DNA from 4 places in the Paenibacillus sp. FSL W8-0187 genome. Region 1 is predicted to be linked to each of the others. Evidence: riboswitches for the same ligand, from Rfam matches in the RefSeq annotation. Region 1 holds a riboswitch; each other region holds the start of a gene.
What was found. A riboswitch is a leader RNA that binds a small molecule or an ion and turns the genes downstream of it on or off. The one in region 1 is predicted to bind cyclic di-AMP.

Region 1 (3,138 bases):
AGCCTCTCCTGTTCAACCCGGTTGTTGGCTATGGCCACAAACGAAATGCGCTTAAAGATCAGCTGGCGGATAAATTCTTCCCCGGCCTTGTTCGGTGCGGATACCAGGATAAACTCCTGCGATTTCTCCATCTTTTGTTCTCCTCCTAAGTTCGGAAAGAGAAGACAACAACAAAGAAGCCTGTGGAAAGAGAAGAACTCTTCCCGCAGGCTCCTTAATAGGACACGGTGAAATACACCGTGGCCCAAGTCCACGACAATCGTTGCCTCTCTCGATACGCTTACGAGGTTAGCTGACGGATTCGGGCGTGAGAGTCGCCCTACCCATAGACCGTTATCTTGTCCATGGGATTCACCCCTGAGAGATAGATTCATCTCCCGACTGGTTCCCCCGTTCCTTTTCCATTCAAGGACTCAGCGAAAATTGAAAACGAGTAGCATGTTATTCTATTAGCCATTGACTAAACATCCAGGTCCGGCAAAACAACACAGCATCAGGTTCGAGCGGTGAGAGTCGCATCATCCTGCAATTTCAGCGAAGGCCCATGGCGCCTTCGCCCGAGATTCGATCCATAAAAGAGCCTGATGCAGCTCTCACACTGCCTGTAGGCCTTCATGAAACGGTTGCCTGCATGCCTGTCGCTGGTGTCCGTCAATTCATAGTTCGTATCATACGTCTGGCCCTGCAGGAAGTAAATGTGAGCAAAAACACATGTGGCGTTATGTCGAACAGGAACTGACCAGTATTGCTTCATTATCTCCCGAATACTACTCTATACTATGTATTTCTCTTGTTTTCTTGTATTTACCGCAATCTATCGAGATACCGAGATTTTGCCATGATAATCGATGACACGACTGAATGTACACGTTTTCTTACACGGTTTTCATCGATTTTCGGAATATATCCGTCCCATATGATCATTTACTTTTAGTTTCCTCCGGCGTATGATTCATCCATCTATTCGAAACATTCGTTATACGCTGAGCTCCCGACAGATGGGGAGACGGGGGAACCAAAATCGCCAATGGAGCTTCTATTGGTGAATGGGGTGAATCCGCAGTGCCTAGATGGTCAGGCACTGCGGTAGGGTGCTCTCAAGCCCGAATCCGTCAGCTAACCTCGTAGGCGCGTTTTGAGAGAGAACACCACCCGAGCCTTAAGCGGAAGCGGCCACTGGAACAGGGCCTCTAACGACAAAAAGGCCTGGAGAGCGGGGGATCTCTGCTCACCAGGCCTTTTCACCGTGCATATAACATTCCTATAAAGGAGCGTAGATCATGACGAAATTCATCGAGGCTGCACTGACATCCGTTATCGAAACCGAAGTTCCCGCATTAAGTGTAGAGCCCATCCGCCATATGGAGATATTTCGTTTCGACCAGGGCTCGGCTGAACGCTTTATCCCCTGGAGCAAACGAGATTGGAACTGCGGTTTGTTCAAAATCAGCTGCAAAGACGCGGCCGGTTATGCCGAATATGCGCTGCCAAGCAACAGGGAATTCACGGATCTAGTCCGCTGGGCAGCCGTCTTTACGAGGCTGAAAGGCATGACCGTGACCGAGGCCGTTCGCTATGCCCAGAAGCAGCACCAGTGGGGATCCGCCCGGATGCAGCTCGCCGTATCGGCGCTCGCCGATCTGGAGACCAATCGGCAACAGCACATCACCCGTAAGCGGTTAGGCAGCTTGCCGCTGGAGCGTTCCTTCCTGATGGACTGCTCGGAGGCGTATTATTTCTTCTAGGACAGTAGCTAGAGAGCTACCGTCCTCGCTTCGCTTTCAATTGATTATTTTCCCCCTCTCACTTGAACATATTTTTGAGCACCATCATCAGGTTGGCCGGCTTCTCCGCCAGCCGCCGCGTAAAATACGGGTACCACATCGTTCCGTAGGGCATATAACACCGAATGCGGTAGCCGTCCTGTGCAAGCGCTGCCTGATCGTTCATCCGCAGCCCGTACAGCATCTGAAACTCAAATTCCTGTTTGTCTATGTGACTCTGCTCGGCAAACACCTTCACCCAGTCGATGATGTTGTCATCATGCGAAGCAATCGCAACGTAGGCACCCTGATCAAAATGCATTTTGATCAATTTCTTATAGTTGTCAATGACCTCCCGCTTTTGCTGAAAAGCGATGGTTCCCGGCTCTTTGTACGCCCCCTTCACGAGCCGCAGATTAACACCGGCATTGATTAAATTCTTGACGTCCTCCTCCGTACGGAACAAGTAGGCCTGCATCACGGTCCCCACATTGGTCAGCCCCTCCTTATGGAGCCGCAGCGTCATGTCTATCGTCGCCTGGGTATACGGCGAATCCTCCATATCCAGACGAACGAAGTTACGGTGCTCTTTCGCCTTTTTCGCCACCAGCTTGATATTCTCGTAAGCCTTCTCGGGGTCCAGTGCCATGCCCATCTGCGTCGGCTTCAGCGAAACGTTCGATTTCACTCCCCGCTTGGCAATCCCTTCTACAAGCTTCAAATACTCCTCCCGGTACCCGGCCGCTTCGTCCAGCGTCGTGATACCCTCCCCCAAATGATCGAGCGTGACGAGAATGCCCTTCTCATTCAGCCTCTCAATTTCATCCAGCGCCTCGCCCAAGGTATCGCCGGCTATGAATCTGCCCGCCAGTTTTCGGCCGTACTTGATCGACAACCACTTCACGAATTTATTACCGGACACCGTCAGGATCACTTTACGGTAAAGTTCGGTTCCGTCCATGCGAGCTCCCCCTTTGCAAAAGGCAAACCAAAATGCACTCTATCTTAACTCATATGCAAAAATCATGACGGCATGCAGAAAGACATACATATCTAACATCGAGCTTTTCACCAAGAGATTCTAAACACCCCACCATGACGCATTCAGCAGCTGGACCATAAACCTAAAGCTCCGAATCATATCATGTTAAGGAGGGGCCTTCCATGCGAGTACCTTTTCGGAATGAACCATTTCTGGACTTCAACAACGAGTTGAACAACAAGTTATACGATGCTGCGCTATCCGCGGTCGAAGCCGAACTCGGCAAGACGTACCCTCTGGTTATCGGCGGTGCCCAAATCCATACGGAGCGTACCCTAAAGTCGGTCAATCCGTCCCGTAAACGTCAGGTCATCGGCATTGTATCCCAAGCCG
Region 2 (3,138 bases), 1.0 Mb from region 1:
AATGAACCAATCCGACCATTGCCCGGTCTGGTTCTTATGAACATCAATCACAATGACCTTGGCACCGGCCTTGCGTGCTTTCTCTGCCAGCACTACTTGGTGCATATTGGTGCTGACGATATTACCGCCCCAGACAATGATGACATCGGCATGAACGGTTTCCTCCGGGACGGTGCCTCCATTAAACCCCATCACGGATTTCCAGCCCGCAGTGCCTGCGGAATTACAGATCGACTGCTTCAGGCGGCTGGCGCCCAGCCTGTTGAAGAATCTCCGATCCATACCGTCCACGCTCAATATCCCCATATTGCCGTAAAAGCTGTATGGTAGAATGCTCTCGGAGCCATATTCCTTGATCAGCTTCTTGTAGCGCCCGGTAATCTCCTGAATCGCTTCATCCCAGCTGATCCGCTCGAAAGCCCCCTCACCCTTGGGCCCTACCCTCCGCAGCGGATAAAGCACGCGCTCGGGATGATACACCCGATGTGCCATATTGCGGACTTTATTACAGATGGCTCCCTGCGTCATCGGATGATCCGGATTGCCGGTAACCTTCACGATTTTTCCATTCTCTTTATGCAGCAGCAAACCGCAAGTATCGGGACAATCCAACGGACATACCGCCGGAAACACACCATTCTCCTGATGAATCATCGCTTGAGTCATTTCGTCCATTCCCCCTTGTACACGCTGAATCATATCCCCTTATCTTAAAAGAAAATCAGGGCTCCAGTAAAGTCTTACATTTTTTTCTGAGCGGGTGTTTCACTCTACTTCCTTCCGGGTATATTCCTATCAAGAGCAACGAAGAGGAACCCAGACCCTTTCTCTTCCTTGCCAAATCATGGACCACTCCCAAAAAATTCGCCATGCCCATGTCTCCTCCCCCGAGACCGGCATGGCGAATTTGTTTGTATCCGGCGTCTATCGCATCACATCTGAGCTACTTGCCCTTACGCATCATAGAAAATCATGCTTTCTATAGCAAACATGCAAAAAACAAAGCCTGTCAAAGCCACATATTTATGTAAGCGCTTATCTGTCATTTTTTATAAATAATTCTGCTTTATTCTTCGTTGGAGGGTGTTTTACAAAAGATTTGAGCAGGCGTAATATACTATTCAGCTTCGAAATCATTCTTCATATTCACATGACATTCGCTTAATTTCCAATTGGGAAAGCGGGGGAACCACACGTATGGATGGATACCAATAGGATCTGTCAACCATACTATGGGGTGAATCCTGATGCAGCGCGTACTTACGCCGCGACTATTATCAGGTAGGGCGACTCTCACCGCCCGAATCCGACAGCTAACCTCGTCAGCGTTGATGGAGAGGGTTGTGAACTTGTGATCAAACACAGGGTTCTAACCTGTGTTTTTTGTTTGGCAAAAAATCAATATTGGAATGGAGATAGCCCATATGTCCAGCACATGAGGCACACCGATTGAACTCACTTCAAGCAGTTCCCATCATGTACCTATTCTTAATCGGCGGTGAAAAACATGTTATCTTCTATCAAACGATTCCTCATCGGAAGACCCCTTAAATCAACGGAATTGGGCGAGCAAAAGCTGAACAAAACCAAAGCGCTGGCCATCCTTTCATCCGACGCCTTGTCGTCCGTGGCCTATGGACCTGAACAAATTCTGATCGTCTTGATGACCGTTGGCGCGGCTGCCTATTGGTATTCCATACCGATTGCCGTCGGGGTCCTGGTCTTATTGCTGGCACTTATCCTATCATATAGACAAATTATTTTCTCATATCCGCATGGCGGCGGAGCCTACATGGTTTCCAAACGGAATTTAGGCATGTATCCAGGATTGGTCGCTGGCGGCTCCCTGCTGGTCGACTACATCCTGACGGTTGCGGTCAGCGTATCGGCGGGGACGGACGCGATCACGTCTGCTTTTCCGGAACTGCATGCCTACAATCTGCCCATCTCCATCGTGTTCGTTCTATGTTTGACCGTACTCAATTTAAGAGGGGTTACGGAGTCGGCCACCATATTGGCTTATCCGGTTTACTTGTTTGTACTGGCGCTTTTTATCCTGATTGGCGTCGGAATATTCAACATAGCTACAGGCCATGCGTCACCAGAGCTTCACACGCCGATCGGCACGCCTGTCGCCGGTCTCAGCTTGTTCCTGCTCCTGCGGGCATTTGCCTCGGGCAGCTCTGCCCTGACCGGCGTTGAAGCCATTTCTAACGCCATCCCGAACTTCAAGGATCCCGCTCCGAATAATGCGGCCAAAACCTTGGTCGCGATGGGATCCTTGCTGGCAATGTTATTTTCGGGCATCGTATTCCTGGCCTATTACTATGGGGTTAGCCCCAGCGAGCAAGTCACTGTCGTTTCCCAGATTGCCGAGCATACCTTTGGACGAAACGTTTTTTATTACTTTATCCAAGGAACAACGGCTCTCATTCTGATCCTGGCCGCCAACACGGGATATTCCGCCTTCCCGCTGCTTGCCGTTAATCTGGCGAAGGATAAATTTATTCCCCGAATGTTCACCGTCCGGGGGGACCGTCTGGGATATTCAAACGGGATTATCATACTTGGGTTCTTCTCCATTCTGTTGCTGCTGACTTTCGAAGGCAAAACCGAGCATCTGATTCCTCTGTATGCCGTCGGCGTGTTTATCCCTTTTACCCTCTCCCAAACAGGGATGATGGTGAAGTGGATTCGCGAAAAGCCCGAAGGATGGATCGTCAAGCTGATCATTAATACCACCGGCGCATGCATTAGCTTTATCGTGACGATGATCTTCTTTTTCACGAAATTCGCCCAAGTGTGGACCGTCTTGATTTTCCTGCCGCTGATCATTTGGATCTTCACACGAATCCACAAACATTATGAGGCCGTAGCAGACCAGCTGCGAATTACGACCTGTGAGCCGGTTAAGCCGATTGAGGGAAATGTTATTATTCTTCCTGTGGCTGGAATCACGCATGTGGTGGAGAACTCGCTGAATTATGCCAAATCACTGGGAGCAGGACAAATTATCGCGGTGTACGTGCCGTTCGAGCGGGAGGACGAGGCGGCCTTCCAGGAAAAATGGAAGAAGTGGCAGCCGGACATCCGGCTGGTGACGCTGCACTCGCCTTATCGGAGCATCATTCAGCCGCT
Region 3 (3,138 bases), 510 kb from region 1:
GCATCCTGTAGATGCGATTACCATGGAGGATCAGGACCTGGATTGGATCGCCTCTTTATGCAGTCATGAGAAAGTGGTGGCTATTGGAGAGATCGGCCTGGACTATCATTGGGATACGTCTCCGAAAGAAGTGCAGCACCGAGTGCTTCGGCGTCAGATCGGACTTGCCCGGGAACTGAACATGCCGATTGTCATTCATAATCGGGATGCGCATGAAGATATTATCAAAATTTTACGGGAGGAAAAGGCCTCCGAAGTGGGCGGTGTCATGCATTCCTTTTCCGGAAGCTGGGAAACTGCCAAAATATGTCTCGATATGGGATTCCATATTTCATTTGGCGGGCCGATTACCTTCAAGAATGCAAAGCAGCCCAAAGAGGTATTGGCGCAGGTTCCGCTGGATCGATTATTGATCGAAACGGACTCCCCTTACCTGACGCCTCATCCCTTCCGTGGGAAACGAAATGAGACCGCTTATGTGAAATTGGTGGCGGAGACCGCAGCCGAGATTAGAGGGTTGTCTTATGAGGAATTGGCCCAAATTACCACCAAAAATGCACTGGAACGATTTGGTATTTAACGAAAAAGAGAGCAAAAGCGATGAAAAAGGGAGCAATCGCGATTAATTAAAGTTTTTTAATCAGAAAAGGCGTCAATATTACAATAATTTAACCTTTTACATGAGAAAATGTGGTTGAATGTTGCTTTACAACCTGCATGTAAACAGGATATCATCTTTTCAGTGATAAGAAGCTGCGATGTGCAGATCGTAGCCGAATATTTCATGAACCGTCTCGCTTAATCTCCGAAATTCTGGAGAACGGGGGAACCGATACCGCCGTGCATACTGGTCTGAATGCACGCAGCTGTATTTGATTTCTTTTTCGGGTCTTTGGGGTGAATTTGAAGGATCTCGCCATGAGCGGGTATCCGGATCTAGGGCGTCTCTCTTACGTCCGAACCCGACAGCTAACTCCGTAAGCGAAATAAGAGGGGAAATCTCGTGCATACCATTTCCATGATTCTAATCATCAGGAAGCCACGTTAGAGCCTCTAGTACTCTTTCATTGGCTTTCTTTTATTTTTGAATAATGGAGAAGGGATCATCATACTCTTGGTAAACAAGGGGTGGTGGTAGATGGACGAAATGACGGGAATTGACGCAGGGTGTAGATAGATAGCAGGGCGCCTTGTGAGAAAAATTGCTATAGTCACGTCAAATGCATTCATGCGTTTACCTAGACGGCGGGACTATGAAGGAGGATGGAATAGTGGGCATTTTTCAACCTGAAGAAACCCATGAATCACAATCATCCAGCATGTCTTACGCATTGAGATGGAAGCATGACAATTTGCGTCAACTGATGTTGCTCGGTGCCATGGGTGCCGTTACGGTATCACTTCTCATATCGTTGGTCGTACATGATCAGGCAGGCAAGGAGGTTCAGCTTGTCGTCGATGGTCGTGTCACCACAGTAGAAACACGTGGATCATTGCTGCAGGAATTGCTGGATGAGCAAGCGATCACGTTGAGTCCTCAGGATCAGATTTCGATGCCTTTAAACGGCGCGATCCAGGATGGAGATCGGATCATCATTGAACGGGCAATTCCAGTTAAAGTTACAGTAGGCAGCACAACTAAAACCATATTTACATCCCAGGATACGGTTGATCATGTACTTAAAGAGGCTGGTATTACGATCCAGGGTGAAGATATAGTACAACCGGCACAGAACACGAAGCTGACCAGCAATATGAATATCCATGTCGTCCGCGTCACGAAACAAAAAGTTAAGGAGACGGAAGACCGGGAATTCCGTGTGATCAAAACAGCCGACCCATCGCTTGAAAGAGGGGATAACCGCGTAATTCAGCGGGGCGAGTCCGGTCTCATGGTGAACCATTATGAGAAGGTCTACCACAATGGCAAGCTGGTTTCGAAGACGAAGGTCTCCCAAAAAGTCGAGCGCAGAACGAAGGATAAAATTATTGCCGTAGGCACGAAAAAGGTGGAGAAGCCCGTCATTGTTCAGGCGGCCGCCACCGATGTGAAAGCCACACCGGCCAAATTGTCCGGCACGAAGAAAGTAACAACCGCCAAGGCTGTTGAGAACAACGTGGTTTCTCGGGCAGGCGTTGATTTTAAATACAACAAGGTATTGAACAATGTGTCGATGACGGCGTATTCTTCTGAGCAACAAGGAATCGGTACACGCACTGCATCCGGCACACGCGTTACAGAAGGGCGCACCATCGCCGTTGACCCTAATATCATCCCGATCGGATGGTGGGTCTATATCGAAGGCATTGGCTTCCGTCGTGCAGAAGATACGGGCGGCGCCATCAAAGGCAACAAAATCGATGTTTATTATGATTCACTCAAATCGGCCACGAGTTTCGGCCGGAAGAGCGGCCGCACCGTTTATGTGATCGGTCCGGTTAAACCTGAATTGAACTAGACGCATGAATTCCAATTTACAATGCCATTCTAATGCTATACTATTTAGCTTATAATATATAATGATGAAGAAGAGGGAGTATTTCCTCTTCTTTTGTTTTGTTAAGAACGGAGTATACAGAGCTAAGATGGTTGGGAATCTAAAGTTGTACAAGCGTGGCTTTGCTTGGGAAGGAAGAGAACAAACGCATGATTAAAGAAGTGATTGTTGTGGAAGGCAGAGACGATACCGTTGCCATTAAACGGGCCGTAGAAGCGGATACGATCGAAACGGGCGGATCAGCGATCAACAAGCAAATCCTGAAACGCATAGCGCTTGCTCAGGAGCGCAGAGGCGTCATTATATTAACGGATCCTGACCATGCAGGGGAGCGGATCCGCAAAATCGTGGATCAGGGCGTACCCGGCTGTAAGCATGCCTTTATCCCGGAAGCGGATGCTACCCGCAAAGGGGATATCGGCGTGGAGAATGCCTCGCCAGAGGCGATACGGCGTGCGCTGGAGCGGGTCCATACCTCCTTCGAGGGTGGAGAGAGCCTGATTAGTCTGGAGGACATGCTGGAGGCCGGATTATCGGCTCATCCGGAAGCGGCGGCAAGGCGTATGACGATGGGTAATCTGCTGGGGATCGGTTATTGCAATAGCAAGCAGTTCCATAAACGACTGGCCATGTTTCAAAT
Region 4 (3,138 bases), 1.7 Mb from region 1:
GGCGCTACGATGATGCCGGATTGTTTATTCAGGGCCACCACGCTGACACCGTAGCGAACCCTCGTATTGAGCTCGCTAAGCGTTTTTCCGTCCATGCAGTCCGTGACCGTCATCTCCACAATCAGATAGTCCTTGGATAATTCGATATAGTCGAGCAGGTTGGGCGTGACAAGTTGGTGAGCTACCCGGATCCCCATATCCCTTTCCGGAAAGATCACCCGGTCCACGCCCAGCTTCTCCAGCGCCCGGCCGTGCAGCACTGAAATCGCCTTAGCAACGACCATGGCGACACCAAGCTCTTTTAACAAGATGGCGGATAAGATGCTCATCTGAATATCGTTCCCGATCGCCACAATCCCGCAGTCGAAGTTACGGATACCGAGCGATTTAAGCACCTCTTCGTCCGTAGCATCCGCCACCACCGTGTGCGTCAGCAGTTCGCTCATATCCTCGACAACCTCTTCACTGCGGTCGATGCCGAGCACCTCATATCCCTGTTCCATCAGTTCAAGCGCCAGGCTGGCGCCAAATCGTCCCAAACCGATGATTGCAAATTGCTTTGGTTTCATGTCTCTCCTGTACTCCTTATCCAATAATCATTTTGCCTTCCGGATGACGATATAATTCTTTACCCTTTTTTGGCCCCAGTGCATAAGCAAGCGTCAAAGGCCCCAATCGCCCTGCAAACATCGTAATACTGATCAAAATCTTCCCGAATCCCGTCAGTTCAGGCGTTAAACCCATGGAGAGACCCACCGTACCGAAGGCGGATGTCGTTTCGAATAGGATCTCCAGGAAGCTCCCTTCCTCTGTCGTTGACAGAATCATCGATACGATTAGAACGAGCAGCAGTGCCAATAATGCAATGGTCAGTGCCTTGAGCACCCGCTCCTGGGCCAGGCGATAACGGAACATGACGATGTCTTCACGCCCGCGCATCATGGCGATAACCGCCCCCACCATAATGGTGAAGGTTGTTGTTTTGATACCGCCACCGGTTGACCCTGGGGATGCTCCGATAAACATCAGAATCACGATAAAAAATTGCGTGGCCTGTCGAAGCCCCGTAATATCTATAGTATTCGCGCCAGCTGTACGCGGCGTTACGGACTGGAATAACGCACCGAAGAATTTTCCGCCCCAATTCAGAGAGCCGAGCGTCCTCGGATTGGTGAATTCAAATATAAGAATGACGATAAATCCAACCAGCAGCAAGGTAGCCGTCATGGTGAGCACCACTTTGGAGTGCAAGGAAAGTCTCCGCTGTTTTCGGAAATCAATCAGATCGGATAATACGATAAAACCAATCCCACCTGAGACAATCAAAAACATCACGACTATGTTGACTACAGGATCGTAGACATACCCGGTCAAACTCCGAAAATCACCAAACAAATCAAAACCGGCGTTGTTAAACATCGTGACTGCATGAAAAACGCCATAATAAATCGCCTGGCCGATCGGCATATCAAACGCCCAGCGGATCGATAGAATGATGGCACCACAGGCCTCGATGATGAGGGAGTACAACAACACTCTGCGAATCAGCCTTACGATTCCTTCCATCGAGGACTGATTCATCGCTTCTTGCAGAATGAGGCGATCCTTGAGCGAGATGCGTCTTTTCAGAGCCAAGGCAAATAAAGTAGCCATCGTCATGAATCCGAGCCCGCCGATCTGAATCAGCAGCATAATCACGACTTCTCCGAAGGAACTGAATGTCGTTCCTGTATCCACCACAACCAGACCCGTTACACATGTTGCCGATGTCGAAGTGAACAAGGCATCGATAAATTCAAGCGGTTCACCTGTACTTGTGGAAATCGGCAGCATTAACAGCGCCGTCCCGATGAAGATAATAGCCGCAAAACCAAGCACGAGAATCTGCGGCGGAGACAACCTGAGCCAGTTAAATTTAGAGTTCAATCGGTCACCTTCTTAAAAAAAATCAAGAAAAAAGACACTGGAAAACGCAGTGCCCTTTACGGTCTGGTTCCTGTGCTGCAGCCTACGAGGTTAGCTGACGGATTCGGGCATTTCCACAGGTCGCCCTATTCATTATTCTAGGAATAATGAAATTCACCCCAATTACATGGTTCCCCCATTTTCAGTACGAAATTCGGCTGGAATATTCGGTTCCTTGAAGCATGATGTGATTATAACGCAATCTGGTACGTAACCCAATGCCGTTTTTCACCCAAAAAATCTTTAAAAGAGCGCGAATTGGGCATATTCAAGAATACAAGCATAGGGTTCTCTAACGTTTTCGAAACCTTTCATTCATTTTCATCGATTTGTTTCATTATTCCGGATATTGGGATAAGCTGCTTATGACTTTCATAACTATGTTATATTGACTCTATGCGTACTTAATCAGGCATATCGAATACCAGTGGGAGTATCAACTTTCCTAGAGGAGGAATTTCATGAATCGTGCAAGAGAGCCCTTGAAGCTGAAGCCCAATCTCAAACAGCTCATCGCGCCTGCCGCAGTCGGCCTGATTCTGTTCCTATTATTTCAGGTGTTTCCGTCGACGAATCCGGATTCTACCGAGATGGCATCTCCGAATATCATATCCAAGGAGCAGGCTCGGCAAGCGGCTTCAAGCTTTGCTCAGGAGCATTTGCAGTTTACGGCTGCAAAAACGGATGACACATTGGTTACATATCAATCCAAATCGGAACTTTACGGATATCTGGCGAAGGAAAAGAAACTTTCGGAATACAACAAAACCTATGAAGCCAAATATCCCTATGACGTATACCGCGTTCGCTTCAGCGAACCGGGAGGGGATGCCCTCAATGTGGACGTGCACATGCAAAATTCAGGCATCGTCGGCTTCTCGTACGATTACGCCCGCTCCAGCTATGACCGGATTGAGCTGAACAAGGGCGATGTACAAAGGCAGATGCTGCTTGTCGTCGAGGACGGCATGTCATTAGCCGAGAAGCAAGCGCTCGCGGAGCCTTGGCTCCAGCGAGCGGGCTATGACCTGTCGCGCCTTGAGCTGGTTACGCGGGAAGGGGAACCCCGGCTTCGATATGTGGACCCGGAATCCAAGATTGGCGATTCCCGATTGGAGCACCGTTTCACCTTCGAACATGGGAAATTACGCTCCTATGAGCCATCCTTCTCAG

Region 2: another riboswitch for cyclic di-AMP. It lies ahead of MKY48_RS31440 (APC family permease); the one in region 1 lies ahead of MKY48_RS02395 (hypothetical protein).
Region 3: another riboswitch for cyclic di-AMP. It lies ahead of MKY48_RS00140 (3D domain-containing protein); the one in region 1 lies ahead of MKY48_RS02395 (hypothetical protein).
Region 4: another riboswitch for cyclic di-AMP. It lies ahead of MKY48_RS28495 (TrkH family potassium uptake protein); the one in region 1 lies ahead of MKY48_RS02395 (hypothetical protein).

The regions. Positions count from the first base shown of each region.
Region 1 covers NZ_CP150206.1:539,264-542,401, reverse strand. The annotation lists gene MKY48_RS02400 (hypothetical protein) at 1-131, opposite strand, end outside; cyclic di-AMP (ydaO/yuaA leader) riboswitch at 262-429, opposite strand; cyclic di-AMP (ydaO/yuaA leader) riboswitch at 972-1,147, shown strand; gene MKY48_RS02395 (hypothetical protein) at 1,281-1,745, shown strand; gene MKY48_RS02390 (proline dehydrogenase family protein) at 1,804-2,724, opposite strand; gene pruA (L-glutamate gamma-semialdehyde dehydrogenase) at 2,928-3,138, shown strand, end outside.
Region 2 covers NZ_CP150206.1:6,934,147-6,937,284, forward strand. The annotation lists gene MKY48_RS31435 (molybdopterin oxidoreductase family protein) at 1-666, opposite strand, end outside; cyclic di-AMP (ydaO/yuaA leader) riboswitch at 1,149-1,344, shown strand; gene MKY48_RS31440 (APC family permease) at 1,508-3,138, shown strand, end outside.
Region 3 covers NZ_CP150206.1:28,891-32,028, forward strand. The annotation lists gene MKY48_RS00135 (TatD family hydrolase) at 1-580, shown strand, start outside; cyclic di-AMP (ydaO/yuaA leader) riboswitch at 786-1,000, shown strand; gene MKY48_RS00140 (3D domain-containing protein) at 1,272-2,459, shown strand; gene rnmV (ribonuclease M5) at 2,648-3,138, shown strand, end outside.
Region 4 covers NZ_CP150206.1:6,277,431-6,280,568, forward strand. The annotation lists gene MKY48_RS28490 (TrkA family potassium uptake protein) at 1-569, opposite strand, end outside; gene MKY48_RS28495 (TrkH family potassium uptake protein) at 586-1,926, opposite strand; cyclic di-AMP (ydaO/yuaA leader) riboswitch at 1,991-2,135, opposite strand; gene MKY48_RS28500 (CPBP family intramembrane glutamic endopeptidase) at 2,427-3,138, shown strand, end outside.